DNA from 2 places in the Nocardioides pymetrozini genome. Region 1 is predicted to be linked to the other one. Evidence: predicted binding sites of a transcription regulator. Region 1 holds the regulator's gene; the other holds the start of a gene.
The links. The regulator LexA, encoded in region 1, represses DNA repair genes until DNA is damaged. The targets are predictions, from matches to a motif close to TCGAACANNTGTTCGA.
Positions count from the first base shown of each region.

Region 2: ruvC (crossover junction endodeoxyribonuclease RuvC) is a predicted target of LexA. The motif match lies at 2,678-2,693, and genes of this name have one in related genera.

Region 1 covers NZ_CP175556.1:842,297-846,471, reverse strand. The annotation lists gene nrdR (transcriptional regulator NrdR) at 1-446, opposite strand, end outside; gene ACJ5H2_RS04125 (hypothetical protein) at 778-1,317, shown strand; gene ACJ5H2_RS04120 (hypothetical protein) at 1,379-1,732, shown strand; gene ACJ5H2_RS04115 (LysM peptidoglycan-binding domain-containing protein) at 1,850-2,221, opposite strand; gene lexA (transcriptional repressor LexA) at 2,516-3,274, shown strand; gene ACJ5H2_RS04105 (MXAN_6640 family putative metalloprotease) at 3,343-4,175, shown strand, end outside.
Region 2 covers NZ_CP175556.1:1,935,842-1,940,016, forward strand. The annotation lists gene ACJ5H2_RS09440 (signal peptidase I) at 1-260, shown strand, start outside; gene pdxT (pyridoxal 5'-phosphate synthase glutaminase subunit PdxT) at 293-874, shown strand; gene ACJ5H2_RS09450 (acyltransferase family protein) at 948-1,820, shown strand; gene ACJ5H2_RS09455 (YebC/PmpR family DNA-binding transcriptional regulator) at 1,836-2,603, shown strand; gene ruvC (crossover junction endodeoxyribonuclease RuvC) at 2,709-3,233, shown strand; gene ruvA (Holliday junction branch migration protein RuvA) at 3,230-3,826, shown strand; gene ruvB (Holliday junction branch migration DNA helicase RuvB) at 3,849-4,175, shown strand, end outside.

The DNA of each region.
Region 1 (4,175 bases):
TCGGCGCGCATCAGGGAGATCTCGTTCTCGAAGTCGGCGGCCGAGTCGAAGCCGCGGTAGACGGAGGCGAAGCGGAGATAGGCGACCTCGTCGAGGCGACGCAGCGGCGGGAGGATCGCCAGGCCCACCTCGTGGGCCGCGACCTCCGGGCTGCCGGCCAGCCGGAGCTGGTGCTCGACCTCCTGGCCCAGCCGAGCCAGGTCGTCCTCGTCCACCGGGCGACCCTTGCAGGCCTTGCGGACGCCGGCGACGGCCTTCTCGCGGTTGAACGGCTCGGTCGCGCCGGAGCGCTTGAGCACGGTCAGCTGCATGGCCTCGACGGTCGTGAACCGCTTCTCACAGCTCGGCGACTGGCAGACCCGGCGGCGCCGGATCGAGCAGCCGTCGTCGGCGACGCGGGAGTCGAGGACCTTGGTGTCGTGGTGCTTGCAGTACGGACAGTGCATGGTCTCCTCCTTCCGAGCCTACGAGCTGTGGACAAGCCCCCGGCTGTGGATAACCAGGGGACATCTGTGCGTTTCCACGGGTGCCCTGTGAGCGACGAGCGGTCGTTCTGTGGACTAGATGTGGAGAACTACATCGTTGTAACTACTAGATGTAGTGGTAACCGTACGCCTCGGCCACCACCGATGCAAGCGCGGGCGCCGACGAGTTCGCAACGGCCCCGCCGGTGGAGGAGTTTGCGCAGGTCACCCCCGCGGCGCGGCCTCGGACGATAGGTTCGCGTACGGCGTCTCCCGGGCCCGCGGAGCGCCGACGCCGAGCCCAGGAGAGGTCATGACCGTCCCCCGCACCGTCACCCGCACCGCCCGCATCCGCCGCCTGGCCGCCGCCGCCGCGGCCGCCGCCGTCCTGCCGGTCGGCCTCGCCGCCTGCGGCGGCGACGACGCCGACAAGGCCGCCGAGAACGCCGCCGAGGAGCTCATCGAGGAGGCCGAGGGCGGGGACCTCGATGTGGACATCGACGGGGACGACGTCACGATCGAGGGCAGCGACGGCGCGATCCAGTCCGGCACCGACCTGCCCGACGACTTCCCCGAGGACGAGATCCCGCTGGTCGGCGAGGTGACCTTCGGCAACAGCACGGCGACGGGCGGCACCACGAGCTGGACGGTCACCACCGCGTCCGACGACAGCCCCGACGACGCCTTCGCCGCGGCGAAGGAGGAGCTCGAGGGCGCGGGCTTCGCCGTCGACGGCGTCGAGTCTGGCAACTACGCCCAGCTGCGCAGCGACGCCTACCGCCTCGTGCTGACCGCCACCGAGGGCACCGGCGGCGGGGCCCAGCTGTCGTACATCGTCTCCGCCGCGGGCTGATCCCCGGCGCGATGACGGGTTGGCCGAGCATTCCATCCACCCATCGGGAACAATGACCGCCGTGACGGGTGGCAAGCGGGCGGGCAGTCGGGCCGCCGATCGGGCCGGAGGCCGCGGCAGGGCGCGGTTCCGCCCCGACCTGCTGCTGCTCGCCGTCGGCATCACCGCCTCCCTGGTCGCCTGGGGATACCTGGTGATCGCGGCCATCGACTTCGGCGCGACCGCGCGCCACGACGGCAAGACCGGTGCCTGGGCACTGCTGGCGGTGGCGTCCGTCGGCGGCATGCTCTGCCTCTTCCTCGCGTTCATGCTGGCGGTGCGCCTCTCGCGCGCGCTCGGCCTGAGCCACGCTCCCCCGCCGCGCCCGAAGCGCGACCCCGCCGCCCCCAAGGGCGGCAAGCGCGCCGCCCGCTGAGGGCCGGCACGGCGCGAGGGGCGGGATCCGGTTCGGTCGGATCCCGCCCCTCGGCTTTCCCCAAGGCCTTGGCGGCCCATCTCCGCTGGGGTCGAGGCAGCGGAGAAGTCGGTCGACCTAGCTGGTCGGGACGCGCAGCTCCTGGCCCACGTAGACGACGCTGCCGTCGAGCGTGTTGAGCTGCTGGATGGCCTGCATCATGTCGCGCACGCTGTCGCCGGTGTCCGCCGCGGCCTCGCTCGCGATCGCCCACAGCGTGTCCCCGGGCGCGACGGTCACCACGTCGATCTGGGCCGCACCTCCGGAGTCGCGGGTCGCGGCCGAGCCCGCGGCCAGCCAGACCGCGGCGAGCGCGACGACGACCAGGGCCAGGCCGAAGACCACCGCGCGGCCGCGCCGGGTCAGCCGGACCTGGCCGCGAGAGGCGGGGCGGGACGCGCTCGTGGGACGGGCGGGGGCAACGCGGGGGGCGAGGGTGATCGTGCTCATGGTGACCTCCGGGGGAAGTGGACGGGTCCTGGCGGACGGGCTCCGGCTGAACGGGGACTGTCTACGCAGGGGGTCCGACGGAAGGGGTTCGATCAGGCGTTCGATCGAACATGTGTACGAGACTAGATCAGGTGTTCGAAGAAATCCAGCACCGGTTCGAATACGCGTTCGACCGCGTGTCGCGACACGCGGTTCGAACAGGTGTTTGAAACCGGCAGTCCGCTTCGGTTAGCGTCGGCACCGGGCCCGCTGGTGCGGGCCGCACCACCCGGCACCCGATCTGGAGGGCATCTGATGGCTGAGCGCAAGGGCACCGAGCGCAAGGGCGCGCAGCAGGCGAGCAGCGTCGCCGAGCTGCCCGACGGCCCGGCCGACGCGAGCGGGCTCACCCCCCGCCAGCAGCGGGTCCTGGCCCACATCAAGGACAGCATCGAGAAGCGGGGCTACCCGCCGAGCATGCGCGAGATCGGCCAGGCGGTGGGGCTCACCAGCACCTCCAGCGTCGCCCACCAGCTGCGGACGCTGGAGGAGAAGGGATATCTCAAGCGCGACCCCAACCGGCCACGCGCGCTCGAGGTCTTCCTGCCCGAGGTGATGGCCGCGCGTCGCGCCCTCGGCACCGTCGAGGACCCCGACCGCCCGGCGTACGACGAGACGGGGATCGGCGACGCCGCGCCGGTGCCGGCCCACGTGCCCGTCGTCGGCCGGATCGCCGCGGGCGGCCCGATCCTCGCCGAGGAGCGCGTGGAGGACGTCTTCCCGCTGCCGCGCCAGCTCGTCGGCGACGGCCAGCTGTTCCTGCTCGAGGTCAGCGGCGAGTCGATGATCGAGGCGGCGATCTGCGACGGCGACTACGTCGTCATCCGCCAGCAGCCGACCGCCGAGAACGGCGAGATCGTGGCCGCGATGATCGACGGCGAGGCCACGGTCAAGACCTTCCAGCGCAAGGACGGACGGGTCTGGCTGCTCCCCCACAACCCGGCGTTCGAGCCGATCGACGGCACCAACGCCACGATCCTCGGCAAGGTGACGGCGGTCCTGCGGCGGGTGTGAGGCGCCATTCGTCGCCCCCGTGACATAGGGTCGGGACCGTCCTGTCGCCGTACCGAAGGCCGGTCCCGATGCCTCGTCGCAGCCACTTCCCCTTCATTGGGCTGCTGTTCTCGCTCGTCCTCGCGCTGCTGATGGTGCCGGCGCTCGGCTCCGTCGCCCAGGCGGACCCCGTCGCGCCCGCAGCGCCGATGGTCCCGGCGGCGCTCGCCGACGACGCCGACCCGGCCCAGGACCCGGCCCAGGATGAGGCCGAGCAGGCGCTCGAGACGGTCCAGGAGATCCTCGAGCCCGCAGCCTCCCCGACCGCGCCGGACGCCTCCGCGGTGCCCGCGGAGGGCGCCGACCTGACCATGGCGCTGCGCGACCTCGCCGTCACCCGGGACGACCTTCCCAAGACGCTCCAGGACGACGCCGCGCGGCTGCTCGCCCGGCCCAGCACCGCCCACCGCCCCCCGCCCGGCTCCGGCGGCATCGAGTGCAGCCCCGGCTCGGGCCTGCCCTGCTACACCACCGCGAACCAGTCCGCGACCTGCGACAGCGGCATCTGCGTGCGCTACGTCAACGACACGGCCGACGCCGCGAGCCCGGGCTATGCCAACGCAGTGCTGGGCGTCATGAAGCACGTCGCGAGCCGCTACGCCGCGGCCGGCTACCGTCCGCCGGTGAGCGACGGCAGCGAGTTCGACGTCTACCTGGCCGACCTCGGTCCGCGAGGCCTGTACGGCTACTGCACCACCGACACCCGGGTGTCGGGCCACGTCACGGCGCCGGCCTACTGCGTGCTCGACAACAACTACGCCGAGTACGGCCCCGTCCCCGGGCCGGCCGGGAACCTGCAGGTCACCGCCGCCCACGAGTACTTCCACGCCGTGCAGTTCGCCTACGACGTCAACGAGGAGGG
Region 2 (4,175 bases), 1.1 Mb from region 1:
AGTACTACTGGGAGCTGTACCGCAACGGTGTCGCCGCGCCGATCGCGTCGGGCACGATCGCGCCGGCGAGCCCGCCGACCGTCATCCACCTGACCTTCGGCATCGTCTCGGGCGGCGGCCAGAACGACAACTACACGGCCGTCGTGCAGACCCGGCTCGCGAGCAACCACTCCAACGTCGGGCCGGCGACGACGACGCCGCTGCACTCGGGTCCGCGGCCCAACGGGCCGAACTGGTGGATGTACTGCGGCGCCAAGTAGGGGCCAGGTAGGGGCCTCGATAGCCTTCGGGCGTGCCCGCCCCCGCCGTCGGCGTCTTCGCCCTGCAAGGTGACGTCCGCGAACATCTGCAGACCCTGACCGCCCTCGGTGCCGACGCCTTCGCGGTACGCCGGCCGGCCGAGCTCGAGCGGTGCGACGGCCTGGTGCTGCCCGGCGGGGAGTCGACGACCATGGCCAAGCTGGCCCGGACCTTCGAGCTGCTCGAGCCGCTGCGGGCGCGGGTGCGCGCCGGCATGCCGGCCTTCGGCACCTGCGCCGGCATGATCCTGCTCGCCGACCGGATCGAGGGCGGGACGGCCGACCAGGAGACGATCGGCGGTCTCGACGTGACCGTGCGGCGCAACGCCTTCGGCCGCCAGGTGGACTCCTTCGAGGCCGACCTGCCCTTCGCCGGCCTCGCCGAGCCCGTGCACGCGGTGTTCATCCGCGCGCCGTGGGTCGAGCAGACCGGCCCGGACGTCGAGGTGCTCGCCGAGGCGCAGGGTCACCCGGTCGCCGTCCGCCAGGGACATCTGATGGCGACCTCCTTCCACCCGGAGGTGGAGGGCGACGGCCGGGTGCACCGGGTCTTCCTCGACCTCGTCGCAGGGTAGGCCGGATCGGGCGTTCAGCCGTCGTTTCCGTCGCGGTCGCGCGGCGGTCGCCGCGGCACGCCATCGTCGGCGGGTGCGGCACCAGTGGATGGACGGGCTGCGCGGCCTCACCGTCGTCGCGGTGGTGCTGCTGCACGCCGAGCTGACCGCCGGGCCGCTGCCCGGCCTGGCCGCGCTCAACCGGTCGCTGGAGCCGTACCGGATCCCGCTGCTGATGGCCCTCTCCGGACTGCTGCTCGCCCGCTCGCTCGCGAAGGGCGCCCGCCGCCACCTCGCGGGCAAGGTGCGCGCGCTGCTGTGGCCCTATCTGCTCTGGTCAGCGCTCGACGTCACCCACCTGGCCGTGGACGCGGTCGCCGCGGGCCGGCCGCCGCCGCCCGAACTCGCGCGTCGGCTGCTCTACCACCCCGAGAGCTATCTGTGGTTCCTCGCGTTCCTCTTCTGCTACCACGTGCTCGCGACCCCGCTGCCGGCGTGGCTGCGCACGGTCGCCGGGCCGGCGCTGGTGCTGCTCGGCACGACGATCGCCTCGCCCGACCTGCAGCGGTTCGCCGTCCTGGCGGGGTGGTTCCTGCTGGGCGACGTCGCCGCACGGTCCCTCGGGCCCCTCGTCCCGACGGCCGTCGCGACCGCCGCCGACCGCCTGCCGTGGGGCGTACTGGCGGCGATCGGGCGGCAGTCGGTCGTGTTCTACGCCTGCCACCTCGTCGTCATGGTGTACGCCGTGCGGCTGGCCCACCTGGCGGGCGTGCACGACCCCCGCCTCGCGGTGCCGGTCGCCGTCGTCGTACCGCTGGCGACGGGGGCGCTGCTCGTGCGGCTGCGGCGCCATCGCTGGGCCGACGTGCTCTTCGTCTGGCCACCGGTAGAATCCACCGCCGTCACCAAGCCGAGCGGTGTGGCGGCGCCCGAGGCGGTGCCGGTGCCTGCCCCGAGACGACACTGAGAGACAGAGGGACTGATGTCTGGCCACTCCAAGTGGGCGACCACCAAGCACAAGAAGGCCGCGATCGACGCCAAGCGCGGCAAGCTCTTCGCCAAGCTGATCAAGAACATCGAGATCGCCGCGAAGATGGGTGGCCCCGACCCGGCCGGCAATCCCACGCTCTTCGACGCCATCCAGAAGGCCAAGAAGCAGTCGGTCCCCAACAAGAACATCGACTCCGCGGTGAAGCGCGGCGGCGGGCTCGAGGGTGGCGGCGTCGACTACGAGACGATCATGTACGAGGTCTACGGACCCCAGGGTGTCGCCCTCCTCGTCGAGTGCCTCACCGACAACCGCAACCGGGCCGCGATGGAGGTCCGCACCGCGGTCACCCGCAACGGCGGCACCATGGCCGACCCGGGCTCAGTGTCCCGGCTCTTCCACCGCAAGGGCGTCGTCGTGGTCGCCAAGGCGCAGGAGGACCGCGAGGTCTCCGAGGACGACCTCCTCGAGGCGACCCTCGACGCCGGCGCGGAGGACGTCAACGACCTGGGCGAGGCCTTCGAGGTCCAGTCCGAGGCCACCGACGTCGTCGCCGTCCGCACCGCCCTGCAGGAGGCGGGCATCGACTACGAGTCCGCGGAGGTCCAGTTCGTCGCCACGATGGACATCCCGGTCGCCGACCCGGCCGCCGCGGGCAAGGTGCTCAAGCTGGTCGACGCGGTCGACGACCTCGACGACGTGCAGAACGTCTTCTCCAACGCCGACATCCCCGACGAGGTCCTGGACCAGATCGAGGAGTGAGACGCGTGGTCGGGTGCGTAAGGCGCCTTGCGCGTGTCGCCGCGGTTTTCTGAAATCGACCACTAACGTTCTGTCCGAACATCTGTTCGGACAGAAGGTGATGGCGTGCGCGTGCTCGGGATCGACCCGGGGCTGACCCGCTGCGGGCTCGGCGTGGTCGAGGGCTCCGTCGGGCGTCCCTTGGCGCTCGTCGACGTGAGCGTCGTGCGCACCTCCTCCCAGCTCGCCGTGCCCGAGCGGCTGGTCACCATCGAGAAGGGCATCGACGCCCGCCTCGACGAGTACCGGCCGGACGCGGTCGCGATCGAGCGGATCTTCGCCCGCTCCGACGTCAGCACGATCATGGGCACCGCCCAGGCCGCCGGGATCGCGATGGTCTGCGCCGCGCGCCGCGGGCTGCCGGTCGCGCTGCACACGCCCAGCGAGGTCAAGGCGGCGGTGTCGGGCAACGGGCGCGCCGACAAGGCGCAGGTCGGGGCGATGGTGACCCGGATCCTGCGGCTCGACGCGATGCCGAAGCCCGCCGACGCCGCCGACGCCCTCGCCCTGGCCATCACCCACATCTGGCGGGGCGGGTCCCAGGCCCGCATCGACGCCGCGCTCGCCGCGGCAGGAAGGAGGGCGCGTTGATCGCCTTCGTCCGCGGCCAGGTCGCCGCGCTCACCCTCTCCAGTGCCGTCGTCGAGGTCGGCGGCGTCGGGCTCGAGCTGATGTGCACGCCCGGCACCCTCGCCCAGCTGCGCACCGGCGCGACCGCGACCCTGCCGACGAGCATGATCGTGCGCGAGGACTCGCTGACTCTCTACGGCTTCGCCGACGAGGACGAGAAGGCGATCTTCGAGCTGGTCCAGACCGCCTCCGGGGTCGGGCCCAAGCTCGCCCAGGCGATCGTCGCGGTGCTCTCGCCCGACGGTGTCCGCACGGCCATCGCCTCCGACGACGTCCGCACCCTCACGAAGGTCCCGGGCATCGGGCAGAAGGGCGCCCAGCGGATCATCCTCGAGCTCAAGGACCGCATCGGCGTGCCGACCGGCTCCGCGCCCGCCGGCGCCGTGACCGCCACCGGCGCCTGGCGTGAGCAGGTCCACCAGGGACTCGTCGGCCTCGGCTACAACGCCAAGGACGCCGACAAGGCCGTCGACGCGGTCGCCGCCGAGGCGGGCGCCGCCCCCGACGTACGCGAGCTGCTGCGGGCGGCCCTGCGCTCGCTGTCGAAGGCGTGAGCGGCGGATGAGAGGCTGAGGGATGCCCTTCCACGAAGACGAGCTCGAGGCCGCGGAGGAGGGTCACCTCCGCTCGCTCACGGCCGCCGAGGCCGAGGGCGACGAGCGCGCCGTCGAGGCGGCCCTGCGCCCGCGCACCCTCGACGAGGTCGTCGGACAGTCCCGGGTGCGCGACCAGCTCGGGCTGGTCCTCGAGGCCGCGCGCCAGCGGGGGAGGGCCCCCGACCACGTGCTGCTCTCCGGGCCGCCCGGGCTGGGCAAGACCACGCTCGCGATGATCATCTCCCACGAGATGAGCGCGCCGCTGCGGATCACCAGCGGGCCCGCGATCACCCACGCCGGCGACCTC